3 linked regions of the Eleftheria terrae genome follow. The protein of the gene in region 2 interacts with the protein of the main gene of each other region in a pairwise test. Links are inferred from orthologs where the notes say so. Each region holds a gene or a part of one and is shown on either strand. Other genes may lie near its edges. The genes, in order: N7L95_RS16270, dnaA and nadE.

Region 1 (9,943 bases), 180 kb from region 2 along the record:
CTTTCCCGCTGTTCGCACGCTGCGCAGCGCCGGCACACCGTCGCCTTGCGCGGCGACGCCCTCGTGTCAGCGCTTGGCCTACAGCCAGCAGCTTGCGCCGGTGGGACACTGCGCCACCTTTTTTGACCTCCCGGCGCTTTCTCGATGGCTTACACGACTCCCCGCAAACGCCTTTTTGGCCGCTGGCTGACCCTGCAGGCCGGCCGCACTGACGGAGTCGGCGCCCTGGCGCAGTTCGCACGCGAGGACCAGTGGTCGTCGGAAGTCGATGACGGCCTGCAGCACTGGATCTGCCATCTGCAGCTGAGCCGCGCACCGCAACACCTGCAGGAAGCTGCCCGGCTCGCGTGGAGCGAATACAGCCGGCGCGGCGGCCTGGACTGAGGCGCCTGCGCCCGGCTGCATCATCACCCGACCCCGCCCGACGGCCGTGGCGCCCAGCGCGCGCCGGCGTCCCGGCCACAGCACAGGTATGTCACTTGCTTTGGTTGCCGGGAAGCAGGCCCACCCGGCCGCCCGGCGCACCGGGCCCCCTAGCCGGCCCTCCAGAGAACCTCCATGCCAGCGGATGCCAACTCCCCTGTCGACCTGAGCGAAATGCTGACCCGCGTGGGCCGCGACCACCTGTCCAGGGCGCTGTCACGCCAGGTGCAGTTCTTCTTCGACTATGAAGGCGACTGGCCCCAGACCGAGGCGGCCGATGCCGCCCTGGTGCAGCGGGTGGCGCACTACCTGGTGGGCCGGGCGATCGACGCGGCGCGGCAGGGCAGCGTGTTCTTCTCTGTGCAGGGCGATCGCCGCGCGCCAGACCGCTTGCGGCTGCAGCTGCAGGTGGCGGCCGCCGGCTCGGGCCTGCAGGCTGACAGCTCGTTCTTCTCCGCCCTGGCAGCGCCCGGCCAGGCGCCTCAAGGGCCGGCCGAGATCGACGGCCTGTGGCAGGTGCGTGAAGCCTGCGACGCCTTGCAGGGGCACCTGCAGGTCGATCGATTGCCCGGCGAAGGCCTGCTGGTCCGTGCCGACTTCCACCTCGACTGCCAGCCCGGGAATGGCCCGCATGAGCCGCGCGACCCGCCCGACGCCCGGGGCGCGGAGGCCTGGCTCATCGGCCAGCCACCGGTCGTCTATGAATCGCTCGCCCGCCGGCTGCAACGGCTGGGCTGGCATGTGCGCGTGCTCGGCACGGTGGATGACGCCTGCGACGCACTGAACGCACCGCAGCCGGAGCCGGCGCCCGCCCTGGCGCTGGGCTGTCCGATGTTCGGCGTGACGGCGGCGGATTTCACCCGCCTGCGTCGCCACCTGGGCCCCGGCACCGCCATGGTGTTTTCGCCGCTGCAGGAAGACACCGATGCGGCTGCGGCGATGCCGGGCGACGTCCTCACCTTGCCACTGCCGCTCAGCCCCGGTCAGCTGGTGGGGCTGACGCGGCATGCCGCACGGCCGGCAGCGCCGGCGCCCCACGAGCGCGCCGGGAGCGGCTCCGCCGAGAGCCGCCCGCGCCTGCTGGTGGCCGACGACAACGAGGTCAACCAGCACCTGTTCTGCGAGATGCTGAAGGTGCTGGGCTACGAGGTCGAGGTGGTGGATGACGGCCAGGCCGCGGTGGACCGTTGCCAGGCATGTCCCCCGGACGGCGTGTTGATGGACGTGATGATGCCCCGTCTCTCGGGCCTGGATGCGACGCGGGAACTGCGGCGCCGCCAGGCCGCTGGCCAGCTGCGGCACTTCCCCATCATTGCCGCCACCGCGCTCGTGACCGAAGCCGACCAGCAGGCCTGCCGCGATGCCGGGATGGACGCCTACCTGAGCAAGCCGATGGACCTCGCCGCGCTGGCGCGGGAGGTCCATCGCCATGTGCCGCTGCCTGGCAGGGAATCGACGTGCTCACCCCCGGCCAGCGTTTGAGCCGGCAGCACCCCGGCGGCGCAGGCGCAGCACCCGGACGAGGTAGGTGAGCAGCAGGACCGCCAACACCGCCTTGGCCACCGGATCGAGCCAGCCGGCAACCGCCTCGAACTGGCTTTCCAGCAGGTAGCCGGCCGCCGTGAGCAGGCTGGTCCAGAGCAGCGAGCCCAGCAGCGACCAGGCCAGGAAGGCCCGACATGGCAGCGCCGCCAGCCCGGCCGGCACCGCCACCAGCGTGCGCACCCCCGGCACCATGCGCCCCAGCACCAGCACCGCCGCGCCATGGCGCTGAAACCATGCCTCGGCCCGGTCCAGGTCCTCGGCGGACACCGCCAGCCAGCGGCCATGGCGCTCGGCCAGGCGCCGCAGGCGCTCGCTGCCCAGGCGGCGGCCGGCCAGGTACCAGGGCAGCGCCCCCAGCAAAGAGCCGAGCGTGCCACTGGCCACCACCCCCGCCAGGCCGAGGTCGCCGCGGGCAGCGGCAAAGCCGGCGAACGGCATGATCAGCTCGGACGGCAGCGGCGGGAACAGGTTCTCGGCGCACATCAGCAGCAGCACCGCCAAGTAGCCATGTTCGGTGATGACCTGGATGATCCACTCAAGCATCGGCGGTCCTCCGTGGCCACGCGGGGCGGCCGCAAGCAGGGCTGGGCACGGTTGCACTCCTTTCCGTTGTTGACCGCCGGCTTGCAGCAGTTGCCGTTCCCAGGGTGCCGGCGCCCCGGACGGGCACTGCCGCTGCTGGCCGTAAAGAAGGTTGCGGAACGTTCGACGGCCGCCCGCACGCCGCCGGCAGCCTGCCTGGCGCACTGCCTCGCGCCACGCCAGGGCGGCCAGGCGGCAATCGTTCACAAGCGCTGACGCGCTGGCCGGGCGGTGGCTGGAATGCGCTGCGCCGGCTCGTTTACGCTCGCGCCATGTCTGATTCGCCTGTTTTCCCGCCGCGCCGGCTGTGCCGGCTCGCCTCCGCACTGGCGGCGGCCACCCTGCTCGCCCTGGTCGGCTGCGCTTCCGGCCCCGGCCCGTCGAAGCGGCCGGCCAGTGCGCCGGGTGCCGACGGCCCCGGCGACAACGTCCCGCCCGGCCTGGCCAACCTGCCGGATGCCGAGCCCCGCGTCGAGCCGCTGGCCCGCGCCGCGAACCGCCCCTACAGCGTGGCCGGACGCGACTATGTCCCGGTGGTCGAGGACCGGCCCTACCGCGAGCGAGGCATCGCCTCCTGGTACGGCCGCAAGTTCCACGGCCGCCGCACCTCCAGCGGCGAGGTCTACGACATGTACGCGATGTCGGCCGCCCACCCGACCTTGCCGATACCCAGCTATGCGCGGGTGCGGCATGTGGCCTCCGGACGCGAGGTGGTGGTCCGCATCAACGACCGCGGCCCCTTCCACAGCAAGCGCATCATCGATGTCAGCTACGCGGCCGCGCTGAAGCTCGGTTTCCTGAAACGTGGCAGTGCCGAAGTGGAGGTGGAGCGCCTCACGCACGGCGAGATCCGTGCCGGCACCTGGCGCCGCGAGGCCCCGCCGGATGCGACCACGGTCGCCCGCAGCGAGCCGGTCGCGGCCGATCCACCGGCGCCTCCCCCGGCGGAGCCGCCCGCGGCCGCTCCGCCCGTAGCGCCCGCGGCCGCACCGGCCCCCCAGGCTGCGGCCGTGGTGGAGAACGCAACGCCCGCCCCCGTGGTGGCGAGTGCCACCACGACGGGCCCGGGACCGGGCGAAGCCGCGCCGACGGGCTTCTGGGTGCAGCTGGGGGTGTTCCGGCAACGCTCGGGTGCCGAGAGCTTCCATCGCCGCGTCAGCGGCGAACTGGACTGGCTCAAGCCGGTCCTGGGCATCTTCGAGGACACCGCGCTGTTCCGGCTGCAAGCCGGCCCGTACCCGACACGCGCCGAAGCCGCCAGCACCGCCCTGCGGCTGCAGGACGCCTTGAAGCTGGTGCCGATGGTGGTCGAGCGGCGTTGAGGCGTCAGCCGCCCTGGCTCAATCGCCCGCCTGCTGGCGCAGCGCCAGCGCGCGCTCGTAGAGGGCATTGCGCGGCGCGCCGGTGAGTTGCGCCGCCAGCGCCACGGCCTGCTTCAGCGGCAAGGCCTCGACCAGCGCGACCAGCACCGGCTCGGCCTGGGCCAGCGCATCGGCGGCCGGCGCATCCTGCGCATGCAGCACCAGCACGAACTCGCCGCGGCGCCGGTTGGCATCCTCGGCGAGCCAGGCGGGCAGTGCGCTGGCGAGCAGGGTATCGACCTGCTCGAACTGCTTGGTCAGCTCGCGGCACACCGTCAGCCGGCGCTCGCCGCAGGCGGCCGCCAGTGCGCGGGCCAGGGCTTCGATGCGGTGCGGCGCCTCGAACAGCACCTGTGCCTCAACACGCCCCGCCACGGCCTGCAGGGCCTGCTCGAGCTCGCGGGCCTTGCTTGGCAGGAAGCCGACGAAGCAGAAGCCGCCCGGCTGCGGGTCGCCGGCCACGCACAGCGCCGCGGTGGCGCTGCTGACGCCGGGCACCGGCACCGCGCGGTAGCCGCCGGCACGCGCGGCTGCGACCAGGCGCGCGCCGGGGTCCGACACGGCCGGCGTGCCGGCGTCGCTGACGTAGGCCACCCGCTCCCCGGCCGCCAGGCGCGCAAGCACCGCCTGGGCCGCCTCGCGTTCGTTGTGCTCATGCACCGCGAGCAGGGGCCGCTCCAGGCCGTAGTGGCGCAGCAGGGCGGCGGTGTGGCGGGTGTCTTCGCAGGCCACCGCATCACACAGGCCTAGCACATGCAGGGCGCGCAGCGTGATGTCGGCCAGGTTGCCGATCGGGGTGGCGACCACGTAGAGCGCGCCGGAGGGATACTGCTGCGCGCCGGCGGCCTGTGCGGCAGCCTGCAGCAACAAGGACGATGAGGCCTCGATGGTCACGACGGATCAACGCTCGGGTGAGAGGGGGGAGGATCGCGCGCTGGCCTTCTTGCAGCGGGCGGGCTTGACGCTGGTGCAGCGCAATTATCGCGTTGCCGGCGGCCCCGGCCGCCCGGCCGGCGAAGTGGACCTGATCCTGCGCAGCGGCGACGGCACGCTGGTGTTCGTCGAGGTGCGGCAGCGGCGCAATGCCCGCCATGGCGGGGCCGCCGCCAGCGTCGGGCCGGCCAAGCAGCGCCGCCTGGTGCTGGCGGCCCGCCATTTCCTGTTGCGGCTGCCGGCGCCACCGCCCTGCCGCTTCGACGTGGTGGCCATCGACGGCGAGCGGCTCCAGTGGTTGCAGGCCGCCTTCATGGCCGAGTGATCCCGCCGCGCCGGAACCGCCGCGCAGCGCGGGAGTCACTCACGGGTGACTTATCATCGGCAGCCATGCTCGAACAACGCATCCAACAACAGTTTTTCGAAAGCGCCGACCTCAAATACCAGTCGGCCGACCTGCTCGCGCGCCCCATCGCGGACGCGACGCAGGCCGTGCTGGGCTGCCTGACCGCCGGCGGCAAGGTGCTGATTTGCGGCAACGGCGGTTCGGCCAGCGATGCACAGCACTTCGCGGCCGAATTCGTCGGGCGCTTCGAGCGGGAGCGGCCCGGCCTGCCGGCCATCGCGCTGACCACCGACACCTCGATCCTGACGGCGGTCGGCAACGACTATGACTTCGGACAGGTGTTCTCCAAGCAGGTGCAGGCCCTCGGCCAGCCCGGCGACGTGCTGTTCGCGCTGTCGACCAGCGGCAATTCCGCCAACGTGCTGGCCGCCGTGCAGGCGGCGCACGACAAGGAGATGACGGTGGTGGCCCTGACCGGCCGCGGCGGCGGCCGCATGAAGGAATTGCTGGCCGAGACCGACGTGCACATCTGCGTGCCGCACGAGCGCACCGCCCGCATCCAGGAAGTCCACATCCTGGCGCTGCACTGTCTGTGCGACGCCATCGACACCCAATTGCTCGGAGAGCAGGACCACGCATGACGATCGATGTTTTCAAGCGGCCCCTTCTGGTCGGCCTGGCCGCGGCCTCCCTGCTGACCGCCCTGCCCGGCTGCGCCCCCCTGCTGGTCGGCGGTGCGATGGTGGGCGGCGTGATGCTGGCGATCGACCGCCGCACCTCGGGCACCCAGATCGAAGACCAGGCGATCGAGCTGAAGGCGGTCAACCGCATCCGCGAGGCGATGGGCGAGCGTGTCCATATCAACGCCAACAGCTACAACCGCATGGTGCTGCTCACCGGCGAGGCGCCCACCGAGCAGGACCGCCAGGCCATCGAGCAGGCGGTCTCCGGCATCGAGAACGTGCGCTCCATCGTCAACGAGATCGCGGTGACCGCCAAGAGCTCGCTCAGCTCGCGCTCCAGCGACGTGATCCTGGCCGGCAAGGTGAAGGCCACCTTCGTTGACGCGCGCGACCTGCAGGCCAATGCCTTCAAGGTGGTGACCGAGCGCGGCACTGTCTACCTGATGGGCCGCGTCACCGAACGCGAAGCCGCCCGCGCCTCCGACCTGGCACGCAGTGTCGGCGGCGTGATGAAGGTGGTGAAGGTCTTCGAGACCATCAGCGAAGACGAGCTGGCCGGCATCGTGAAGCGCACCTCGCCCAACGCCGGCAACGGCTCGACCCAGGGCGGCACCGCGCAATAGGCGGTCGCGCCCAGCGCGGCGCGCCCAAAAAAAAGGCTCCCCCGGGAGCCTTTTTGCCGTCTGGCGGTGCTGCACCGGGGAAGGGGCGGCCGCTGCAGGGGGGTCAGCGCAGGCGCCGGACCAGGCTGGAGGTGTCCCAGCGGCCGCCGCCCTGGGCCTGCACCTCGGCATAGAACTGGTCCACCAGGGCCGTCACCGGCAGGCGCGCGCCGTTGCGGCGGGCCTCGTCCAGGCACAGGCCCAGGTCCTTGCGCATCCAGTCCACCGCAAAGCCGAAGTCGAAGCGGTCCTGCACCATCGTCGGGCCACGATGGTCGAGCTGCCAGCTCTGGGCGGCCCCCTTGCCGATGACGGCCAGCACCGCCTCCATGTCCAGCCCGGCCTTCTGGCCGAAGGCCACCGCCTCGCTCAGGCCCTGCAGCAGGCCGGCGATGCAGATCTGGTTGACCATCTTCGCCAGCTGGCCGGCGCCGCTCTCGCCCAGCAGGGTGACCGCCTTGGCAAAGGCCATCGCGACCGGCTGCATGCGGGCAAAGGCCGCCGCGTCGCCGCCGCACATCACGGTCAGCACGCCGTTGACGGCACCCAGATTGCCGCCGGAGACGGGCGCGTCGATGAACTGCAGGCCACGCGAGACCGCCAGGCCGCTCAGCTCGCGTGCCACGTCGGCGGAGGCGGTGGTGTGGTCGACGAACACCGCTCCCTCCGACATGCCGGCGAAAGCGCCCTGCTCGCCCAGCACGACGCTGCGCAGGTCGTCGTCATTGCCGACGCAGGCAAACACCAGGTCGGCGCCGCGCGCCGCCTCGGCCGGTGTCGCCGCCAGGCGGCCACCGTACTGCTGCACCCATTGCTCGGCCTTGGCCGCGCTGCGGTTGTAGACCGTCACCTGGTGGCCCGCCTGGGCCAGGTGGCCGGCCATCGGGTGGCCCATCACCCCCAGGCCGAGGAAGGCGACACGGTGGGGCGCGATGGGGTCGTAGCTCTTCTTGTTCATGGCAGTCCTTGGAACGAGGGGGCCGGCCCCGGGGCCACCGGGGCCCGGGGTGCGGCGGCGGCAGGGGAAGCGGCCGCTCAGACGATGGTCAGGTGCTCGGTGCCGGCCGCCAGGTCGGAGCTGCGGGCGCGGTTGCTGTTGAGCTTGATCTGCAGGCGCAGGTCGTTGACCGAGTCGGCATTGCGCAGCGCGTCCTCGTAGGTGACGGCATTGCCTTCGTAGAGGTCGAACAGCGACTGGTCGAAGGTCTGCATGCCCAGCTCGCGGCTCTTCTTCATGATCTCCTTGATCTCGGCGACCTCGCCCTTGAAGATCAGCTCGGAGATCAGCGGCGTGTTGAGCATGATCTCGACCGCGGCCACCCGGCCCTTGCCCTCCTGGCGCGGCAGCAGCCGCTGCGAGATCATGGACTTGAGGTTGAGCGACAAGTCCATCAGCAGCTGCGCGCGCCGCTCCTCCGGGAAGAAGTTGATGATGCGGTCGAGCGCCTGGTTGGCGCTGTTGGCGTGCAGCGTGGCCATGCACAGGTGGCCGGTCTCGGCGAAGGCCACCGCGTGCTCCATCGTCTCGCGGTCGCGGATCTCGCCCATCAGGATCACGTCGGGCGCCTGGCGCAGCGTGTTCTTCAGGGCCTGGCCCCAGCCGTCGGTGTCCAGGCCCACCTCGCGCTGGGTGACGATGCAGTTCTTGTGCGGATGCACGAACTCCACCGGGTCCTCGATGGTGATGATGTGGCCGTAGGAGTTCTCGTTGCGGTAGTCCACCATCGCCGCCAGCGTGGTCGACTTGCCCGAGCCGGTGGCGCCCACCAGGATGACCAGGCCGCGCTTGGTCATCGTGATTTCCTTGAGCACCTGGGGCAGGCCCATGGTGTCGATGTCGGGCAGCGTCTGCGGGATCACCCGCATCACCAGGCCCACATGGCCCTGCTGCACGAAGGCGTTGACGCGGAAGCGCCCGATGCCTTGCGGCGCCACCGCGAAGTTGCACTCCTTGGTGCGCTCGAACTCGGCCGCCTGCTTGTCGTTCATGATGGAACGCGCCAGGGCCAGCGTGTGCTGCCCGGTCAGCGGCTGCGGCGACACCTTGGTCACGCGCCCGTCCACCTTGATGGCCGGCGGAAATTCGGCGGTCAGGAAGAGGTCGGACCCGTTGCGGCTGACCATCAGTCGCAGCAGGTCGTTGATGAATTTGGAAGCCTGGTCTCTTTCCATGCGTCGGTCCGGTTGAAGGAGAGCGAGAGCGGAGAGGATCTCGAGAAGAACTGTAAGCGAAGCGCCGCGCTGCTCAGCCGCGCGAAAGCACCGCGCTGAGCCGCGCACTCACCTGCCGCAGGCGCAACGACAGGCGGCGCGCCAGCGAGGCGAGCAGCGCCAGCCCGAGGCGCGGCTCCTGCATGATCATGGCGTCGAGCCCCTGGGCATCGACCACCGCCAGCACGCAGGGCGTCAGCGTGGTGCAGGCCGAGAAGCGCGAGCCGGCGTCCAGCAGCGACATCTCGCCCAGCATGTCGCCCGGGCGCGCCTCGGCCAGCCGCACGCGGCCGCCCCAGGGCTGCACGCGGTCCACGGCCAGGGTGCCGGCCAGCACGATGAGCATGTAGTCGCCCTGCTCGTCCTGGCCGATCACTTCCTGGCCGGCGTCGATCTCGACAAAGTCGAGGTAGGTGCTCATGCGCACCAGCTCCTCGCTGCCGAGGGCGGCGACATAGCGGTCCACCCCCCACAGCGCGGCAAAGCGCTCGGCACCGTCGGTGCGGTCGTGCGCCCGGGCACCGATCTGCTGGGCACGGCTCTGCCAGCTGGTGAGCGCCTGGCTGTCGTCCAGGCGCTCCTGGAAGATGGTGGAGAAGAAGCCGGTGTCCTCGTCGGCCGCCGGCTCCGCGTCCGCGCCGGGTGCCTGCCGTGGCCTGGAGGGGTCGCTGGGTCGGTTCATGGCATGGGCGGGGCTGGGCGGAGGCAGGCCTCAGCCGGGGAAGTTCTCCGGGAACTTCGCCTTGGCGCGGGCCTCGGCCGGGGAGATGATGTTGCGCCGGACCAGGTCTGACAGGTTCTGGTCCAGCGTCTGCATGCCCATGTTGTTGCCGGTCTGGATGGCCGAGTACATCTGGGCGATCTTGTTCTCGCGGATCAGGTTGCGCACCGCGGAAGTGCCGAGCATGACCTCGTGCGCCGCGACGCGGCCGGAGCCGTCCTTCAGCTTGCACAGGGTCTGCGAGATGATGGCGACGACCGATTCCGACAACATCGCGCGCACCATGTCCTTCTCGGCCGCCGGGAAGACGTCGACCACCCGGTCGATGGTCTTGGCGGCGCTCGAGGTGTGCAGGGTGCCGAACACCAGGTGGCCGGTCTCGGCGGCGGTGAGCGCCAGGCGGATGGTTTCCAGGTCGCGCATTTCGCCGACCAGGATGGCGTCCGGATCTTCCCGCAGGGCCGAGCGCAGCGCGT
Region 2 (9,882 bases):
ATCAGGGACAGGTAGCGGCCTCGCTCGGGCGTGCCGACCGCGGGCGCCAGGCGGGCCTCTGGGTATTTCTCGGCAAGGTAGAGGCAGATGGCCGGGCATTCGAAGACCCGCACGTCACCATCCACCAGGGCCGGCAGCTTGCCGGCAGGGTTGATCTTCAGGAACTCCGGCGTCTTGTGCTCGCGTTTCTGGAAGTCGATGTGCACCAGCTCGTAGTCGGCCTGGCACTCATCGAGCATCCATTTGGCAATGGTGGCCCGGCTCTGGGGGTTGTAGTAAAGCTTCACTGGCGGCTCCCGGGTGGCGAAGGGTGGGGCGCGAACCGGCAGATGCCGGTTCACTGCCTGCACCACATGATGTCACGCGCCTCCCGCCGCTGCACCGGGCTGGCGGCCGGTGGGCGCCGCCGTGCCGCTGCTTTCAGGGCATCACTGCGTGCGCGCCCACCGGGCACGCCGGACGCGCCATGCCGGAGGGTGGCGCCGCCTTGACGCAGTTGCGGCCCTCCGCCTTGGCGCGGTACATCGCGGTGTCTGCCCGGTGCAGCAGGTGGGACAGCGCCTCCCCGGGTGATTCAAGCAGGGCCACGCCGATGCTCACCGTCAGTGCCAGGCGCCGCTCCTCGTGGTGAAGCTGCAGGGCCGCCACCGTTTCCCGCAGCCGCTCGGCCACCGCCATGGCGGCGGCCAGGTCGGTGTCGGGCAGGACCACCGCAAACTCCTCGCCGCCCAGGCGGCCCAGGCAGTCGCCACTGCGCAGGGCCGGCACGCAGGCCTGGGCGATGGCCTGGATGACACGGTCGCCGGCGAGGTGCCCGCAGCTGTCGTTGATCGCCTTGAAATGATCGATATCGAGCATCAGCAAGGCCAGCGGATGGCCATGGCGGCTGGCGCGGCGGATCTCGGCATGCCCGGTGGCCAGCAGGTGGCTGCGGCTCGCCACGCCAGTGAGCGGATCCCGCGCCGCCTGGTGCTCGAGCCGGGCGATGAGCTCCTCATTGCGCAGTCGCAACTCGGTCGCTTCGGCCGTCGTCTGGTGGATCTTCAGCGCCACCCACAGCATCAAGGTGCTGTAGAACAGCCCCAGCAGCGCCAGCCCCAGGCTGAAGGCGCCGTCGCTGAACAGCGGCGGCAGCAGCAGGGCCACGAAGGGGATGGCCATGTCCATCAACAGCAGGTCGCGGTGCGGATTGCTCATGGCGGCCGTCAGCGAGATCAGCCCCAGGTGGATCAGCATCGTGAAGATCAGGCTGCTGAAATCGGTCGGCACCCAGCCCCAGACGACGACGGACGACCAGACCAGCATGTGGGCCCCATGCGCCATGCCGATGCGGCGCGCCCAGCGCCGCTCCTCGGCCGGCGTCGCATTGGCGGCGCGAAAGCGGTGGTAGCAGGTGATGTAGCCGGCAATCACCGCCAGCTCCACGGCGCCGAAGACCAGCGCCTGCCAGGTGGGCAGCCAGCGCGTGAGCAGCACCGCGGCCATCACCGCAAGCGGTGGCGCCAGGTACTTGTCGGTGAGGTGGTTGTCGACGTAGAGGTGCAGCTGGGCCAGGCGGATGCGGGCGCGACGTTCGACATCAGCCGCTGGCTGTGGCAGCACGGGGATGCCGGGCGGTGCTGGCAGCCCGGCCCTGGCGGCAATCGTTGGATGGTCCGGGAGGCGCACCGTGGTGTAAGGTGGGGAATGCGAGGTGTCAAATTGTGAAGGATCGGCCAGGGGGGTGAAGCTGGCAGGGATGACAGAGCGGGATGCGTCGGTCGGCACGGGTGGCCGCCGGGTCGGCAGCGACTCGCCGTGCACGGGCCAGCGCAGCGGCACGACGGCGGCTCGTGCATCGAATGGCGGCCCGGCAGCGGCGCCTGGCCGTCGGACTGCCACGCCGCCGGCATTTGGAGGTAAGGTGAGCGCCTTCATCGGCCGGCGCTAGCCCGGCCATCCAGCCAGCCCTTCGCGGTACCCACATCGTGAGCTCACTCCAACGCAGAACCTTCCTCGCTGCCGCCCTGCTGGGCGGCGCTGTGCTGACCGCCTGTTCCGAGCGCGATGCGCCGCCGACCGCGGCCGCCACGCCCCCACCCACGGCTGAAGAGGCCTACAAGCTGGCCGCCGGCGCTACCGGCGTGCAGGTGGGGCAAGCGATGGCGGCCAACACGGTCTATGTCTTCTTCGACCCGCAATGCCCTCATTGCGCCACCTTGTGGGCGGAATCCAAGCCCTTGCTCGGGCGGCTCAAGATGGTATGGATCCCGGTGCAATTGCTGGGCGCACAGTCGATGCCGCTGGCAGCAGCCATCCTGTCTGCACCGCAACCCGTCGAGGCGATGGAGCGGCACGAGGCCCAGGTGGCCCAACGGGCCGCACTGTCCGCACCCGCGCCCGACGAGGCGACCCGCGCCAAGGTGGAAGCCAACACCGAGCTGTTCAAGAAACTGGGCGCCGAGAGCGTGCCCATGCTGTACTTCCGCCACGCCACGACCGGCCAGTACGGCTCCCACTCGGGCGCGCTGCCGACCGCACAGTTGCAGCAGCTGGTGGGGGTGTGACGCCGGGGCCGGCACGGCCGGCGCAGGCCCTTGCCGTTGGAGCCGGTCTCGCCCGGCTTTCCGCGGCGCCTGGCACCCGGGCACTGAGGGCAGCGAAGTCGCCCGGCTGCCCGGCTGCCCGGCTGCCCGGCTGCCCGGCTGCCCGGCTGCCCGGCGAACGGCGAACGGCGAACGGCCAGAGGCCTGAAGCGGCCAGCGGGGCAGGTCGGCCCTTGAAGCAGGGCTTCAGTGCCTGGCAATTCGGTGCCTGGCAAGCATGCGCGCGGCTCGACGACCGCGGCCTTCCTTCACCCGTCAAACGCAGCACGTCCGCGTCCGTACCCGGACTCGACCCCGGGCCACCCCGGCCTGCGTGTCAGCCGCCCGGCCACCGGCACAGGAACATCCGGGGACGCGCAGGACGCGCTGCCCGGCAGGACGCCGCGCGACAACGGTCGGCTGTGCCCCGGAAGCGGGTGGCTGCCTTGTCGCCCCCAAGCTCGATACCAGCCGCAACAGCGACACCGGGCGGGTGTATTCGTGCACCACAAGCGGCCCTTGAGCGACCAGGCCGCCCTGGCCGCCACGTGCGGCCAGGACGCCGAACCGTCCCATGCGAACGCCGGTGTCGCACCCGGCGGCGGCCTCACACGTCGATGTTCGCCGCCCTCAACGCATTGCTCTCGATGAACACCCGGCGCGGCTCCACCTCGTCGCCCATCAGCATCGTGAAGACCCGGTCTGCCTCGATGGCATCCTCGATCTGCACGCGCAGCAGGCGGCGCACGTTCGGATCCATCGTGGTTTCCCACAGCTGCTCCGGGTTCATCTCGCCCAGGCCCTTGTAGCGCTGGCGGCCCACGCTGTTCTCGGCCTGGCCCATCAGCCACTGCATCGCTTCACGGAAGTCGCGGACCTTCTGTTCCTTCTGCTTCTCGCCTTCGCCCTTCTTGATGACCGCGTCCTCGCCCAGCAGGCCCTTGAAGGTCTTGCCGGCCGTGCTCAGCACCTCGTAGTCGGCCCCATGCACGAAGTCGGCGTTGATCACGCTGCTCTTGATGTTGCCGTGGTGCTTGCGGCTGATGCGCAGCACCCACTTGTCGAGCCGCGCGTCCAGCTCGGCCGCCACCTCGGCGCCGTGCAGCGCGCCCTTGAGCGCCACCGCGGAGGCCTCGGCCTGCTCCGGCGTGTCGAGGTTGATCTCGGTGCCGCTGGCCAGCACGCGCAGGGCTTCGGCATCCATCCAGTTGCCCAGGCGGGCGATGACGTTCTCGGCCAGCACGTACTTGCGCGCCAGCGATTCGAACGCCTCGCCCTTCAGCACGGTGCCGTTGACCCCGGTGTGCAGCTCGGCATCGGTCAGCGCCACGCGCAGCATGAAGCCGTCCAGCTCGTGGGCGTCCTTCAGGTACTGCTCGTGCTTGCCCTGCTTCACCTTGTAGAGCGGCGGCTGCGCGATGTAGATGTGGCCACGCTCCACCAGTTCCGGCATCTGGCGGTAGAAGAAGGTCAGCAGCAGCGTGCGGATGTGGGCGCCGTCGACGTCCGCATCGGTCATGATGATGATGCGGTGGTAGCGCAGCTTGTCCGGGTTGAAGTCGTCACTGCCATTGCCCGCGCCGGTCTTGCCGATGCCGGTGCCCAGAGCGGTGATCAGCGTCAGGATCTCGTTGCTGCTCAGCAGCTTCTCGTAGCGCGCCTTCTCGACGTTCAGGATCTTGCCGCGCAGCGGCAGGATCGCCTGGAACTTGCGGTCGCGCCCTTGCTTGGCGGAGCCGCCGGCCGAGTCGCCCTCGACGATGTAGATCTCGCAGAGCGCCGGATCCTTCTCCTGGCAGTCAGCCAGCTTGCCGGGCAGGCCCAGGCCGTCGAGCACCCCCTTGCGGCGGGTCATCTCGCGGGCCTTGCGGGCGGCCTCGCGGGCACGGGCGGCCTCGACGATCTTGCCGCAGATGATCTTTGCGTCGGTCGGGTTCTCCAGCAGCCAGTCGTTCAGCAGGCGGCTCACGATGTCTTCCACCGGGGCGCGCACCTCGCTGGACACCAGCTTGTCCTTGGTCTGGCTGCTGAACTTGGGCTCGGGCACCTTCACGCTCACCACGCAAGCCAGGCCTTCGCGCATGTCGTCGCCGCTGACTTCGACCTTGGCCTTCTTGGCCAGTTCGTTGTCCTCGATGTACTTGTTGATGACCCGCGTCATCGCCGCCCGCAAGCCGGTCAGGTGGGTGCCGCCGTCACGCTGGGGGATGTTGTTGGTGAAGCACAGCACGTTCTCGCTGTAGCCGTCGTTCCACTGCATCGCCACTTCGACGCCGACATTGGTGTTCTGCTCGCTCACCTTGTCGCCCTGGGCATGGAAGACGTTCGGGTGCAGGATCTTCTTGCCCTGGTTGATGAAGTCGACAAACCCTTTCACGCCTCCGGCAAAAGCGAAGTTGTCTTCCTTCGCGTTGCGCTCGTCGACCAGGCGGATCTTCACGCCGTTGTTCAGGAAGCTCAGCTCGCGCAGGCGCTTGGCCAGCACGTCGTAGTGGAAGTCGACGTTGGTGAAGATCTCGTCGTCGGGCAGGAAGTGCACCTCCGTGCCGCGCTTCTCGGTCTCGCCGATGATCTTCATCGGGCTGACCTCGAAGCCGTCGCGCTGCTCCAGCACTCGGTCTTGCGGCACGCCCTTGCGGAACTCGATGAAGTGCACCTTGCCTTCGCGGCGCACCGTCAGGCGCAGCCACTTGCTCAGCGCGTTCACGCAGCTCACGCCCACGCCGTGCAGGCCACCCGACACCTTGTAGCTGTTCTGGTTGAACTTGCCGCCCGCGTGCAGCTCGGTCAGTGCGATCTCGGCCGCGCTGCGCTTGGGCTCGTGCTTGTCGTCCATCTTCACGCCGGTGGGGATGCCACGGCCGTTGTCGATGACGCTGATCGAGTTGTCGGTATGGATGGTGACGACGATGTCGTCGCAATGGCCTGCCAGTGCTTCGTCGATCGAGTTGTCGACCACCTCGAAGACCAGATGGTGCAGGCCGGTACCGTCGGAGGTGTCACCGATGTACATGCCCGGCCGTTTGCGCACGGCCTCCAGGCCCTCGAGGATCTGGATGCTGCCTTCGCCGTAACCGGTGTCGGCCGGGGCAGGGGCTGCCGTTTGCAGGGGGTGGTCGTTGGCTTGATCGCTCATGAGGGACTCGATTCTATCGGGCGGAGCCAGGCGCTTCGGCACGTTGGCTCCTTGCAAAAACGCTGAAGCGGGCCGGCGGCCCGCTCAAGTGGGTGGCTGCTCACGGTGCCCGGCCACCCCCGGGCACTCAGATCCGCATCGGCATCACGACGTACTTGAAGCCGGCCTGCTCCGGAATGGTGAGCAGGGCCGAGCTGTTGGCGTCCTGCAGCTCCACCTGCACCATGTCCTGGCTCATGTTGGCCAGCGCATCCACCAGGTAGGTGACGTTGAAGCCGATCTCGATGGTGTCGCCGCCGTAGTCGATCTCCAGCTCCTCCTTGGCCTCTTCCTGCTCGGCATTGCTGGAGGCGATGCGCAGCAGGCCCGGCTCGATGTTCAGGCGCACGCCCTTGAACTTCTCGCTGGTCAGGATGGCAGCGCGTTGCAGGCTGGCCAGCAGCGGGGCACGGCCCAGGATGACGCTGTTGCGGTGGTTCTTCGGGATCACCCGGTTGTAGTCGGGGAACTTGCCCTCCACCAGCTTGGTGACGAACTCCATGCCGCTGAAGCTGAACTTCGCCTGGTTGCCGGCAAAGCGCATCTCGATCGGCGTGTCCTCGTCCTTCAGCAACCGCTGCAGCTCCAGCACGGTCTTGCGCGGCAGGATCACTTCCTGGCGTGGCATCTCCACTTCCAGCGTGGCGCTGGCCAGCGCCAGGCGGTGCCCGTCGGTGGCCACCAGGGTCAGCTGCTGGCCTTCGGCCACGAACAAGATGCCGTTGAGGTAGTAGCGGATGTCATGCACTGCCATCGCGAAGTGCACTTGGCCGATCAGGCTCTTCAGGGTCTTCTGCGGCACGCCGAAGGCGGGACCGAAGTCGGCGGCCTCCTGCACCAGCGGGAAATCCTCGGCCGGCAGCGTCTGCAGCGTGAAGCGGCTCTTGCCGCCTTGCAGCGTCAGCTTGTTCTGCGCCGCGGAGAGCGACACCGTCTGGTCGGCCGGCAGCGACTTCAGGATGTCGATCAGCTTGCGGGCGCCGACGGAGGTGTTGAAGCTGGCAGCGTCGCCTTCGAACTCGGCCGTGGTGCGCACCTGGATCTCGAGGTCACTGGTCGTGAACTCCACCTGGGGACCGGTCTTGCGGATCAGCACGTTGGCCAGGATCGGCAAGGTGTGCCGCCGCTCCACGATGCCGGAGACGGCTTGCAGCGCGCCAAGCACTTTTTCCTGAGGTGCCTTCAAGACAATCATATGAACCTCTTAGATTGGTAGCCGTAGTAGGGTGGCCGGGTTTTTGTGGACAACGCTATTTTGTCTTGCCGGATCAAGGCTCTAGCCTGATGACAACCGTGTGCAGCGCACCCGGGGCAGCCGGTGCGTACAAAGACAACAACTTTGCGGCGTCTGTCCCGCCTGTGGACTTCTCTTCACTTGTTCGACAGTTGTCCCCAACCTTGTCACTTGACCCCTGCGCTGCTTCGGTGCCATGCGATGCGGCCAGGCGGGCAGCGGCCCTCTGGCGGCCACCGGGCCGACAGGCTGTCGCCTTCCTTCCGGGTGCTCGCGGCAGAAGCTCAGCCGCCGCGTCCGACCACATTCCAAGGGGGTAGGGTACCCCTGCAGCCTTGCGGTGCGTGGCGAGCCTGTAAGCCCCCCGCGTGGGCAAGCCGGCGATGCGGCAAGTCTCCTGTTCTCCCTCGTGTCCCGGCTGGCCGGGCGGTGCGCGGCCCGGGCGGCGCATCGGCGCTGCGAGGCCAAGTCCGTCCCGGATGCCTGAGATGCTTTCAACACAATGGTATGAACTTTTTAGATTGGTAGTCTTAGTAGAGGCGCCCGCTTTTTGTGGACAACGCTATTTTGTCTTGTCCGCTCAACGCTTTAGCACGATAACAACCTTGTGCAGCCGGCCCCGGTTTGCACAAGGACAGACCGACAACAACTTCTGCCCCGGCGCGTTCTCAGTGGACATGTCCCCGGTTGTTCGACACTTGTCCCCAGCTTTTTCACTCGACCGAAGGCGCCCCTGGGTGCTCGAGCGGTTGCACCCGGAGCGCGCCGGCCTCAGCCCTTGAGCGTTTGCTCAAGCACGTGCAGCTGCTGGTTGAGTTCGGTGTTCTTGGTGCGCTCGCCGCCGATCTTGCGCACGGCATGCAGCACGGTGGTGTGGTCGCGGCCGCCGAACAGCTCGCCGATCTCGGGCAGGCTCTTCTGCGTCAGCTCCTTGGCCAGGTACATCGCGATCTGGCGGGGCCGCGCGATGCTGGCCGGCCGCTTCTTGGAGTACATGTCGGCGACCTTGATCTTGTAGAAGTCGGCCACCGTTTTCTGGATGTTCTCCACCGAGATCTGCCGGTTCTGGATCGACAGCAGGTCTTTCAGCGCCTCGCGGGCCAGCTGGATGTTGATTTCCTTGTGCGAGAAGCGCGAATAAGCCAGGATCTTGCGCAGGGCGCCTTCCAGCTCGCGGACATTGGCGCGCACGTTCTTGGCGACGAAGAAGGCGACGTCTTCCGGCATCACCGCCGCTTCCGCCTCCGCCTTCTTCATCAGGATCGCGACGCGCATCTCCAGCTCCGGCGGCTCGATGGCCACGGTGAGGCCCGAGTCGAAGCGGGAAGTCAGGCGTTCGTCGATGTCAGCGAGGCCCTTGGGATAGGTGTCGCTGGTCATGATGATGTGCGCCCGCTTGGCCAGCAGTGCTTCGAAGGCGTTGAAGAACTCCTCCTGCGTCCGCTCCTTGCCGGCGAAGAACTGCACGTCGTCGATCAGCAGCAGGTCGAGCTGGTGGTACTTGGCCTTCAGCTCATCGAAGGTCTTGCGCTGGTAGTTCTTGACGACGTCGGTGATGAACTGCTCGGCATGCAGATAAAGGATGCGGGCGTTCGGGTTGTCGGCCAGCAGTGCATTGCCCACCGCGTTCATCAGGTGGGTCTTGCCCAGGCCCACACCACCGTAGATGAACAGCGGGTTGTAGGTGCGGCCGGGCGCCCCGGCCACATGCAGGGCCGCGGTGCGCGCCATCTGGTTGGCCCGACCCGGCACCAGGGTGTCGAAGGTCAGGCTCGTGTTCAGGCGGCTGCGGGCAGCCGCCGACACGATGGGCGGCACCTGGGGCGCCGCCACCGGATGCGCGATGGCGGGCGCCGCCGGCCGCGGCGCCACGGCGGCATGGCCCGGCGCAGGCCGGCCCGGCATCATGTACATCTCCGTGGGGGCGGGGGCCGGACGGGGCGCCGGGATGGGCATGCCCTCGCGCGGTGCCAGTGACAGCTCCAGCTTCACCGGCTCGCCCGCCAGGTCGGCAAGCACCGTCTCGATGCGGGGGGCGTACTGGTTGCGGATCCAGTCCAACTTGAACCGGTTGGGGACGCGCACGGACACCACCTGCCCCGCCTCTGCCTGCGAGACGACGCCGGCGGGCAGGGGGCGGATCCAGGTGTTGAATTGCTGTTCTGGCATCTCCGCCGCGAGTCGCTCACAGCAGCGTTGCCAAAGATCGAAGCTCATGTATTGTGGAAAACTCTTTTCTGGAGCGGCGCGATTCTACCCTCCAGACGACAGTTGCACGCAAGTTATCCACAAGGCTGTTCACTGTGTGAACCCCTGCACGTCACTGAGCCTTGCCGCCTAAGTCGTTGACCGCAAAGGGTGATTTTGCTGTAATAGAGGGTTTCCCGAATTCGGGGTTTCGTGTTGTCCGGCCACAGGCGTGTTGCGGGTGTTGCATGTAGCGATGCGCGCAGCGATGTTTGCGGTTTTCGGATGCTCAGGCCGGGTTCGGAAACCCCGAGCCCGCCAACAGCGGGCTTCAGTTTGAGCTTCCCGGGCGGCATGCGAAGTCCGGGGGACTTGCTTTCAAGCCCTGACGGGCCTGCTTACTTGCCCTGACCACTCCTTGCCGAGTGCGGCCGGGCGCACGAGGAATCGAGAACATGAAACGCACCTACCAACCCTCTAAGGTTCGCCGCGCCCGTACCCACGGTTTCCTGGTCCGCATGAAGACGCGCGGTGGCCGCAAGGTCATCAACGCTCGCCGTGCCAAGGGCCGCAAGCGCCTGGCCGTCTAAGGCCGTCGGGCCGGGCGACGTCACGCAGGGCGCCTACTCGTGCTGCCGCGCGGCGAGCCCATGAGCCGAGCAGCCGCCATCCGGCGGCTCAAGCAAAAAGCCGACTTCGAGCGGGCGCTGTCTGCCGGTTCG
Region 3 (9,859 bases), 1.1 Mb from region 2 along the record:
CCGTGTAGCTCAGCACCCGCATGCCTTCGGCATGGATCTGGGCGATGGCCGCGGCGTCGAGCATCGCGCAGTGGGCCACCACCGCGGCGCAACGCAGTGTCGCTGCCTCGGCCAGCCAGCCTTCGCGCCAGTGGTCGAGCAAGAGGCCGCGGGGCAGCGTGGGCTCGGTGTCAAGGGCCGCCTGCAAGGCGTCGGGCTGGAAGGAGGTCAGCAAGGGCAGGCTGGCCGGCGCTGGCCGGTGCTGCTCGCGCCACAGCGCGGCGCAGCGCTGCGCCACGGCCGCGCCGGTGGCCCGCTCGGTGCCGGGTGTTGGCTTGATCTCGACGTTCAGGTGGAAGCCGTTGCGCAGCACATAGCGTGCAATGGCGTCCAGGGTCGGCAACGGCTCCCCCGCGAATTGCCGGCTGTGCCAGCCGCCGGCATCCAGCCGGCTCAGCGCCGGCCAGGGCTGCTCGCCGGCGATGCCGCGGCCGTCGGTGGTGCGCTCCAGGGTGCTGTCGTGCAGCAGAAACAGCTGGCCGTCGGCACTGAGCTTCACATCGCATTCGAACATGCGCCAGCCAAAGGACGCCCCGTGCCGGAAGGCAGCCAGGGTGTTCTCGGGTGCCAGCCGGCCGGCGCCCCGATGGGCCAGCCAGAAGGGGTAGGGCCAGTCGATGGCCATTGGCGCAACGGTGTCGTTCATGCGTCCAGCCGCTGGTGGGTGGTGGGATGGAACCAGTGCAGCTTGCCGGCGTGTGGCCGCACATGCAGGCGGTCGCCGACCTGCGGGCGCAGCTGGGCGTCGTCGGTGCGCACCACCAGCGAGGTGCTGCCCAGCTTCACGTACAGCAGCCGCTCGGCGCCCAGGACTTCCACCATCTCGACGGTCACTGGCCAGCCGCTGTCGCCCACCGCCAGGTGCTCGGGCCGCACGCCCAGGGTGGCACCGGCCAGCGGCAGCTCGGTGCCGGCGGGCAGGGCCAGGCGCTCGCCGCCGGCCATGAAGAACAGGCCCTCGGGATGTCCCTCGATCAAATTCATCGGCGGCGAGCCGATGAAGCTGGCCACGAAGGTGGTGGCCGGGCTGGCATACACCGCCTCGGGGGTGCCGATCTGCTCGATGCGGCCGGCGTTCATCACGATCATGCGCTGCGCAAGCGTCATCGCCTCGACCTGGTCGTGGGTCACGAACAGCGAGGTGATGCCCAGCTCGCGGTGCAGCTTCTGGATTTCCAGCCGGGTCTGCACCCGCAGCTTGGCGTCCAGGTTCGACAGGGGTTCGTCGAACAGGAAGACCTGCGGCTGGCGCACGATGGCCCGCCCCATCGCCACCCGCTGGCGCTGCCCGCCGGAGAGCTCGCGCGGCTTGCGCTGCAGCAGCGCGCCCAGCTCCAGGATGGCCGCCGCCTTCTCCACCCGCTGGCGGATGGCGTCGCGCGGCAGGCCCTGGATCTTGAGCCCGTAGGCCATGTTGTCGTAGACGCTCATGTGCGGGTAGAGCGCATAGTTCTGGAACACCATGGCGATGTCGCGCTCGGAGGGCTCCAGCTGGTTGACCACCCGGGGGCCGATCGCGATCTCGCCTTCGCTCACTTCCTCCAGGCCGGCCACCATGCGCAGCAGCGTGGACTTGCCGCAACCCGACGGGCCGACGATCACGATGAACTCGCCGTCGGCGATCTCGGCACTGACGCCGTGGATCACCTGCGCCGCCCGCGGGCCCGAGCCGTAGCGCTTGACGACCTTGCGTATCGAGAGGGATGCCATCCTGGATGAGTACCTTCCTGGTGCGCCGGCCGGGCCGGCTGCGTCTATTTTTCGGAATCCACCAAGCCCTTGACGAACCACTTCTGCATCAGCAGCACCACCAGCGCCGGCGGCAGCATGGCCAGCAGGGCGGTGGCCATCACCACGTTCCATTCGGTGTAGGCCTCGCCGGCCACCAGGCGCTTGATGCCCATCACCACCGGGGTCATGTCCTCGGTGGTGGTGACCAGCAGCGGCCACAGGTACTGGTTCCAGCCGTAGATGAACTGGATCACGAACAGCGCGGCGATGGAGGTGCGCGACAGCGGCAGCAGCACGTCCTTGAAGAAGCGCATCGGCCCGGCACCGTCGATGCGGGCGGCTTCCACCAGCTCGTCCGGCACGGTCAGGAAGAACTGCCGGAACAGGAAGGTCGCGGTGGCCGACGCGATCAGCGGCACCGTCAGGCCCGCGTAGCTGTTGAGCAGGTGCAGCTGGCTCACCACCTCGTAGGTGGGGCCGATGCGCACCTCCACCGGCAGCATCAGCGTGACGAAGATCATCCAGAAGCACAGCTGCCGCAGCGGAAAGCGGAAGTACACCACCGCGAAGGCAGAGAGCAGCGAGATCGTGATCTTGCCCACCGCGATGATCATCGCGCTGACGAAGCTGACCCACATCATGCGGCCCACCGGCGCCTTCATGCCGCCGTACTCGCCCATGCCGCCGAACAGTGCCCGGGCATAGGTGTCGAGGAAATGCGTGCCCGGCAGCAGCGACAGCGGCCGGCTCTGGGCGATCTGCTCGGCGCTGTGGGTGGAGGCGACGAAGGTCACCCACACCGGAAAGGCGACGATCAGCACCCCCAGCACCAGGACCAGGTGCGACAGCGCCGTCAGGACCGGCCGGCGTTCAACCATGGCAGCGTGTCTCCCTCATCGTCAGTACTGCACCCTGCGCTCGACATAGCGGAACTGCAGCACCGTGAGCACGACGACGATCAGCATCAGGATGACCGACTGTGCCGCCGAGCCGCCCATGTCCATCGCCTTGAAGCCGTCGTGGTAGAGCTTGTAGACCAGGATGGCGGTGTCCTTGCCGGGCCCGCCCTGGGTGGCTGCATCGACGATGGCGAAGGTGTCGAAGAAGGCATACACCACATTGATCACCAGCAGGAAAAAAGTGGTGGGCGACAGCAGCGGGAACACGATGGTCCAGAAGCGCCGCCAGGGCCGTGCGCCGTCGATGGCGGCCGCCTCGATCAGCGAGCGCGGGATGGACTGCAGCCCGGCCAGGAAGAACAGGAAGTTGTAGGAGATCTGCTTCCACACCGCAGCGATGACGATCAGCGCCATCGCGTCGCCGGCATCGAGCAGGTGGTTCCACTGGATGCCCAGCTGCCCCAGGGCATGGCTGACCACGCCGATGGAGGGCGCGAACAGGAACATCCACAGCACCCCGGCCACCGCCGGCGCCACCGCATAGGGCCAGATCAGCAAGGTCTTGTACACCGCGGCGCCGCGCACCACCCGGTCGGCCAGCACCGCCAGCAGCAGTGCGAAGGCGAGGCCGCAGACCGCCACCAGCAGCGAGAACAGCGCGGTCGTCTTGAAGGACTGCAGGTAGCCCTCGTCGGCGAACAGCCGCTCGAAATTGGCCGCGCCGACGTATTCCACCGACAGGCCGAAGGCGTCCTGCGACAGCACGCTCTGGTAGAGCGCCTGGGCCGCCGGCCAGAAGAAGAACACCAGCACGACCGCCATCTGCGGCGCGATCAGCGCCCAGGGCAGCCACCTGGATCGGAACCGGACACGTTTTTCCATCGGTCTTGCGGTGAGGCGGGGTCGTGTGGGTCCTTATATCGTCATCCCCGGCGGCCCGGCGCGCTTGGCCTTGCCTGCCAAAGGGAAGCGGGCGAGGCAGCGGGCAGTCCGGCCGGCTCGCCCGAGCGAGGCGGCCGGTGCCCACGCCTTCAACGCCGGTTCGCCTGCTCGAAGCGCTGCAGCTGTTCGTTGCCGCGCTTGACGGCGCTGTCCAGCGCTTCCTTGGCCGACTTGCGGCCGGCCCACAGCTGCTCGGTTTCCTCGTCAAGGATGGTGCGGATCTGCGCGAAGTTGCCGAGCCGGATGCCGCGCGACTTGTCGGTGGTCTTGCGGATCATCTGGGCCACCGCCACGTCGGTGCCCGGGTTCTGCGCATAGAAGCCGGCCTTCTCGGTCAGCTGGAAGGCCGCCGTCGTGACCGGCAGGTAGCCGGTGCGCTGGTGGCTGGCGGCCGCGACCTCGGGCCGCGACAGGAAGGCAAAGAAGCGCGCCACGCCCTGGTATTCCTGCGGCTTCTTGCCGGCCATCACCCACAGGCTGGCGCCGCCGATCACGGTGTTCTGGGGCGCGCCGGGTACGTCCGGATAGTAGGGCAGGGTGCCGATGCCCGCCGAGAACTTGGCATTGCGCTTGATGTTGCCGTAGAGGCCCGAGGAGCCGGTCATCATCGCGCACTCGCCGGAGACAAAGGTGGCGTCGGCCGCATTGCCGCGCCCCTTGTAGACGAACAGGCCCTGCTTGGCCATGTTGGCCAGGTTCTCGAAATGCCGCACGTGCAGCGGAGAGTTGAAGCTCAGCCGGGCCGCGGTGCCGCCAAAGCCGTTGCGCAGCGTGGCGAACTCGGTGTTGTGCCAGGTCGAGAAGCTTTCCAGCTGGGTCCAGCTGATCCAGCTGGTCGTGAAGGGGCACTTGTGGCCGGCCGCCTTCAGCTTGGCCGCGGCCAGCGCCACCTCGGGCCAGCTGCGGGGTGGCTGGGCGGGGTCCAGGCCGGCGGCCTTGAAGGCGTCCTTGTTGTAGTGGAAGACGGTGGTCGAGCTGTTGAACGGGAAGCTGAGCAGGCGGCCGTCGGCCGCCGCGTAGTAGCCGGCCACCGCAGGCACGTAGGCGGTGACATCGAAGGGCTGGCCGGCTTCCTTCATCACGTCGGCCACCGGCTTGATGGCGCCCTTGGCAGACATCATCGTCGCGGTGCCCACCTCGAAGACCTGCAGCACATGCGGCGCATTGCCGGCCCGGAAGGCGGCCACGGCCGCGGTCATCGCCTCGTCGTAGCTGCCCTTGAAGGTGGGCACGATGCGGTAGTCGCGCTGGCTTTCGTTGAACTGCCGGGCCAGGTCGTTCACCCATTCGCCGAGCGCTCCGCCCATCGAGTGCCACCACTGGATCTCGGTCTGCGCAACGGCGGGGGCCGAGGTCAGGGCCCCGGCCAGGGCGGTCGCCCACAGGGCGGCTTTGCATCTCATCGGTACGGCTCCAGCACAACGCGGGGCCGCTGAGGCCCCCTGGTCGATGAATGAACCGCACAGGGTAGGGGCGGTTCATGACAGCGCCGTTTATTGACGGATCGCTGCCGGCTGGCAAGCGGGTTAGCCCCAGTGGCGATCCGGTGCCGGCGGCGCGGAAGCACCGCCCCTTCCCCGGGGATGCCGGCCTTGGCGCCGGCTTGCCGGCATTCGAGCCCCCTGGCGCAGCGGTGGCCGGCGACCCGGGTCGCGACGCCCTGCACCGCCTGCCTGCCGGTGATGTGCGGCAGGCGCACTGTCCAGCAGCTGGCCGGCGATGCCGCTGGCCCGGGTGGCACCCCGGGGACGCCCCGGCTTAGGGAGTGGCCGGCAGCGCGCGCTTGTGCGCGCTCGCATCGTAGGTGCGCAGGATGATCAGCTCGGCCTCGTGCGAGACCGGCTTGCCTTCGAGGAAGTCATCGATCTGCTCGTAGGTGACGCCGAAGGCGGCCTCGTCCGGCTTCAGCGGCGAGAGCGACTCCAGGTCGGCGGTCGGCACCTTGTAGACCAGCTCGTCGGGCGCGCCCATCGCCTGCCCCAGGGCGCGCACACGGCGCTTGTTGAGGCCGGTCAGCGGGGTCAGGTCAGCGGCACCGTCGCCGTGCTTGGTGAAGAAGCCCATCAAGGCTTCGGCGGCTTGGTCGGTGCCGATCACGAGGCCGCCCCGCGCGCCGGCCACCGCGTACTGCGCGATCATGCGCTGGCGTGCCTTGACGTTGCCGACCACGAAGTCCTCGTGCGCCGCGTCGCGGTAGGTCACGCCGGCCTCGCGTAGCGCCTGCGCCATGCCGTCGACCGCCGCCTTGATGTTGACGGTCAGCGTCTCGTCGGGCCCGATCACTTTCAGCGCACGCTGGGCGTCGGCTTCGTCGCGCTGCTCGCCATAGGGCAGCCGCATGGCGATGAAGCGGGCCTCGTGGCCCTCGCTGCGCAAGCGCTCGACGGCGCGTTGCGCGAGCAGTGCCGCGACCGTCGAATCCACACCGCCGCTGATGCCCAGCACCAGCGCGCGGGCGCGCGCCTGGCGGGTGTAGTCGGCCAGGAAGGCGACCCGCCGCTCGATCTCCTGTGCCGGATCGAAGGTCGGGGCGACTTCCAGCGCTCGGGCGATCTCGGCCTGGCGCACGTGGGGTGCGGGGGCTTGCGGGGGGCTGGCCTCTGAAGACATGGGTTCTCCCTGGAGTGAGGTGGGCAAGGGCCGCCGCTCAGCCGGCCCGGCCGGCGGCTTGGCCGTGATGGAAGGGCAGCCGCTGCAGTGCGTATTCGGCACTGCGCTGGCGAACCTCGTTGCGGCTGCCGTCGAACCTGCGAGTTTCCGAGAAAACGCGCAGCTTGTCCGGCACATTCTCGTCGCGGAACGCCCAGGCGAAGCACTGGGTGCCGGCCGGTATGTCGTCGTCCACCGCGTCGGCCACGCCGGTGTTGGCAATCGCCACGTTGGCCGGGCTCTGGCGCAGCGCGCCGCAGGCCATCTCGCGGGCCACTTCCTCGCTGGTGAGGTTGTGGTGCTCGATGGTCTCTGGCCGCACGCCCAGGCAACGCTGCTTGGCTTCGGGCGAATACACAACGTAGGCGCTCTCGAGCAGGGCGCCGGCGCCGGGCACGTCAGCCAGGGTGGCGGCGATCAGGCCGGCGGTGCAGGACTCGGCGGTCACCAGCCGGAGTTCCTGCGCTTTCATGAAGCCGACGACGTCATCGAGCGGATGGGGCATGAGGTCCTCCTGGAGCGGGTTCGTGCTATCGCCGAGCTTCGCCGCGACGCGGCGGCCGCGCCATCGGCCAAACACCGACACGGGGCGATGCCGGCCCGCCTCACCTCTGCCGCTGCAGGAAGTCCAGCGCCAGCACCGACAGCAGGCGCACGCCGGTCGGCAGGGCCTCTTCGTTGAAGTCGAAGGCCGGCGAATGGTTGGCCGGCGCGCTCGCCGCTTCCTTGCCGGCCGGCGTGGCGCCCAGCACGAAGAAGAAGCCCGGCACCACCTTCTGGAACTCGGAGAAGTCCTCCGACCCGCTGATCTTGGGCACCGTCGTCAACCGGCCTCGCGCAGCCAGGGTCAAGGCCGGCAGCATCGCGTCGACGAGGGCCGGCGGGTTGCTCGTCACGCTGTAGGCGGTGGGGCTGAAGCTCACGCTGGCCCGCGCGCCGCTGGCGGCGGCGATGGACTCGGCGGTCGTCGTGATGCGCTGCTTGGCATCTGCCCGCATCCCTTCGTCGAAGGTGCGCAGCGTGCCCAGCATCTCCACCGAGTCGGGGATGATGTTGTTGCGGTTGCCGCCGTGGATGGACGCGATGGTCAGCACCGCCGGCTCCTGGGTGATGTTGAGCTGGCGGCTGACCACCGCCTGCAGGCCGGTGACGATCTGGGCCGCGGCGAGCACCGGGTCCACCCCGGTCCACGGCGCCGAGCCGTGGGTGCCGCGGCCGTTGACCACGATACGCAGGCCGTCGGAGCCCGCCATCAGCGGGCCGCTGCGGTAGCCCACCGTGTGCAGCGGCAGGTTGGCCGTGAGGTGCAGGCCGAAGATGGCCTGCACGTCCTTCAGCGCGCCTTGCTCCACCATGGCCTTGGCGCCCCAGCTGCGCCCGGGCGCGCTGTCCGCGCCGTCGGGCTGGCCTTCCTCGGCAGGCTGGAAGATGAAGCGCACGGTGCCGGGCAGGCGGGCTTTCAGGCCAGCCAGCACCTCGGCCACGCCCATCAGGATGGCGGTGTGGCCGTCGTGCCCGCAGGCGTGCATCACCGGCGTCGCCTGGCCCTGGTGCATGCCGGTGGCGCGGGAGGCAAAAGGCAGGCCGGTGGCTTCCTGCAGCGGCAGGGCGTCCATGTCGGCCCGCAGGGCCACCGTCTTGCCGGGCAGCTCGCCCCGCAGCGTGCCCACCACGCCGGTGCCGCCGATGCCGGTCTGCACCTCCAGGCCGAGCCGGCGCAGGTGGGCCGCCACCAGCCGGGCGGTGCGCTGCTCCTGGCCCGACAGCTCGGGATGGGCATGGATGTCGCGACGCCACTCGACCAGGTGCGGCGTGGCGGCAGCGATGCGCTCGTCCAGCAGTTGCAGCACGGCCGGCTCCAGCGAGGGGGCTGGCTCGGCCCGCGGTGCGCCGGCCGCAGCGAGCAACAGGCACAAGGCCAGGGGGCGGATGGCAACGAACATCGTCTGGACTCCTTCTTTCCGTGGCGGGCCAGGCGATGCTATGCGAGCCGCCCCCGGTGCGGCTCAGGGTGTGCCCCAGGGGCCCGTCTCAGCGCTTCACCACGTACACCAGCGCGGTGCGCGGCGGCACCGTGAAGGCGCCGGTGGCCGCGTCGTAGGCGGCCTGCTCGGCGGGCCGGCGGTCGGCGCCGTCGAGGTGCACCGGGTGCAGCCCATAGGCCTTGCCCTTCTCGGGCGCGATCGTCAGCGTATGCGTGGCCTTGTCGACGTTGATGAGGTACAGCACGTCGTCGAAGCCCGCGCCGTCCAGGCCGCGGCCGTCGAGGTGGCCGGCGATGACGGTCGGCTGCTGCGCCGGGCCGGTGTTGTGGAAGCGCAGGCGGGCTTGCACCTCGGCGGCGCTGCGCAGGCGGAACAGTGCGCTGCTGGCGCGGATGCGCAGCAGGTCGCGGAACATGTCGCGGGCCTGCTCGATCTGGGGCCGCCCGGCCCGCAGCCGGGCCAGGTGGGCCGGTGCGAGCGTCTCGCGGGCCAGCGCCTCGTCGCCGCTGGGCGGCAGGCCGGTGCCGAAGTGGTTGGTGGCGTAGCTCCAGTCCAGGCGGTTGAACCAGTCGCCCGAGTTGTAGCTGTTGCTGTCCATCGACTTCGAGCGCAGCACGTCGCTGCCGGCATGGAAGTAGGCGATGCCCTGGCTGAAGCTGTTGAGCGCCGCCGCCAGCGCCTGGGCCCGCACGCGGTCCTCCAGGCTGGTGGATTTCGGCAGCTTGGCGGCCAGTCCGTCCCAGAAGGTGCGGTTGTCGTGGTTCTCGTAGTAGTTCACCACCTCGTCCGGGGCGCTGGCGTAGCCGGCCGGCACGTCGCCGTAGCGCAATTGGTCGCCCCGCTTCACGCTGCCGTCGCGGGCCTGGAAGCTGTAGCTGCGCAGGGAACCGGCCAGGCCGAGGCGGATGAGGTCGGCATGGTCCATCAGCTCCTCCACGGTGTGGCCGCTGGCCGACTCGTTCGGGTCGTAGAAGAGGCCGGTGACCCAGCCCTGCCGCTTGAAGGCCGTACCGTCGTCACAGCAGCCGCCGCCGCGAATGCGGTCGCGCGCCCGGTCGCTGAAGGTGCCGATGCCGCTGCCGTTGAGCGACAGCTGGGAGGCCTGCACGAAGCGGGCGCCATCCGCCACCTCGCCGAAGTTCCAGCCTTCACCGATCAGGTGGATGTCGCGGCCGGTGGCCGCCCGCACCTCCGCCTTCAGCTTCTCCATCACCGCCCGCGGCTGGTGGCCCATCAGGTCGAAGCGGAACGAGTCGATGCGGTACTGGGTGGCCCAGGTACGCACCGAATCGATCATCAGCTTGGCCATCATGGTGTTCTCGGTCGCGGTGTTGCCGCAGCCGCCGCAGGTCGAGTCGGCCACCGCGCCCTGGGCGCCCAGGCGGTGGTAATAGCCGGGCACGATGCGGTCGAGCACCGAGCGTGCGTTCTGGCCAGCGGCGAAGGTGTGGTTGTAGACCACGTCCATGCCCACCCGCAGGCCGGCCGCATGCAGTGCCTGCACCATCTGGCGGAACTCCAGGACGCGCCGGGCCCCGTCGGCTGCATCGGTGGCGTAGCTGCCCTCCGGCGCGGTGTAGTGGAAGGGGTCGTAGCCCCAGTTGTAGCAGTCGC

The links.
Region 1: the proteins of dnaA (region 2) and N7L95_RS16270 interact in binary tests that used the Escherichia coli proteins (3 or more experiments, as listed by UniProt). The link is inferred for Eleftheria terrae from one-to-one orthologs.
Region 3: the proteins of dnaA (region 2) and nadE interact in binary tests that used the Escherichia coli proteins (3 or more experiments, as listed by UniProt). The link is inferred for Eleftheria terrae from one-to-one orthologs.

Annotation. Positions count from the first base shown.
Region 1 is NZ_CP106951.1:3,670,349-3,680,291, reverse strand. What follows is about bases 4,057-7,032. They hold N7L95_RS16270 (phosphoheptose isomerase), read left to right. Parts: upstream 4,057-5,234; coding sequence 5,235-5,831; downstream 5,832-7,032. Other genes in these bases: N7L95_RS16260 (NAD(P)-dependent oxidoreductase), read right to left, coding at 6,600-7,032; N7L95_RS16265 (BON domain-containing protein), read left to right, coding at 5,828-6,496; N7L95_RS16275 (YraN family protein), read left to right, coding at 4,798-5,169; rsmI (16S rRNA (cytidine(1402)-2'-O)-methyltransferase), read right to left, coding at 4,057-4,799. In the rest of the region: N7L95_RS16300 (hypothetical protein), read left to right, coding at 145-384; N7L95_RS16295 (response regulator), read left to right, coding at 559-1,905; N7L95_RS16290 (DedA family protein), read right to left, coding at 1,885-2,511; N7L95_RS16285 (septal ring lytic transglycosylase RlpA family protein), read left to right, coding at 2,823-3,872; more of rsmI, read right to left, coding at 3,891-4,056; more of N7L95_RS16260, read right to left, coding at 7,033-7,493; N7L95_RS16255 (PilT/PilU family type 4a pilus ATPase), read right to left, coding at 7,571-8,707; N7L95_RS16250 (cyclic nucleotide-binding domain-containing protein), read right to left, coding at 8,781-9,428; N7L95_RS16245 (type IV pilus twitching motility protein PilT), read right to left, coding at 9,459-9,943. UniProt on the Escherichia coli protein: Required for the timely initiation of chromosomal replication via direct interactions with the DnaA initiator protein.
Region 2 is NZ_CP106951.1:3,484,754-3,494,635, forward strand. What follows is about bases 6,968-9,882. They hold dnaA (chromosomal replication initiator protein DnaA), read right to left. Parts: upstream 9,191-9,882; coding sequence 7,745-9,190; downstream 6,968-7,744. Other genes in these bases: rpmH (50S ribosomal protein L34), read left to right, coding at 9,616-9,750; N7L95_RS15470 (ribonuclease P protein component), read left to right, coding at 9,811-9,882. In the rest of the region: N7L95_RS15435 (glutathione S-transferase family protein), read right to left, coding at 1-287; N7L95_RS15440 (GGDEF domain-containing protein), read right to left, coding at 421-1,821; N7L95_RS15445 (thioredoxin domain-containing protein), read left to right, coding at 1,968-2,546; gyrB (DNA topoisomerase (ATP-hydrolyzing) subunit B), read right to left, coding at 3,172-5,700; dnaN (DNA polymerase III subunit beta), read right to left, coding at 5,828-6,934. UniProt on the Escherichia coli protein: Plays an essential in the initiation and regulation of chromosomal replication. Binds in an ATP-dependent fashion to the origin of replication (oriC) to initiate formation of the DNA replication initiation complex once per cell cycle.
Region 3 is NZ_CP106951.1:4,547,844-4,557,702, forward strand. The notes cover bases 4,296-7,187. They hold nadE (NAD(+) synthase), read right to left. Parts: upstream 6,222-7,187; coding sequence 5,370-6,221; downstream 4,296-5,369. Other genes in these bases: ugpB (sn-glycerol-3-phosphate ABC transporter substrate-binding protein UgpB), read right to left, coding at 4,296-5,014; N7L95_RS20380 (CinA family protein), read right to left, coding at 6,259-6,765; N7L95_RS20385 (amidohydrolase), read right to left, coding at 6,866-7,187. Also shown: ugpQ (glycerophosphodiester phosphodiesterase), read right to left, coding at 1-685; N7L95_RS20355 (sn-glycerol-3-phosphate import ATP-binding protein UgpC), read right to left, coding at 682-1,749; sn-glycerol-3-phosphate ABC transporter permease UgpE, read right to left, coding at 1,794-2,648; sn-glycerol-3-phosphate ABC transporter permease UgpA, read right to left, coding at 2,670-3,551; more of ugpB, read right to left, coding at 3,701-4,295; more of N7L95_RS20385, read right to left, coding at 7,188-8,203; N7L95_RS20390 (alpha-1,6-glucosidase domain-containing protein), read right to left, coding at 8,292-9,859. UniProt on the Escherichia coli protein: Catalyzes the ATP-dependent amidation of deamido-NAD to form NAD. Uses ammonia as a nitrogen source.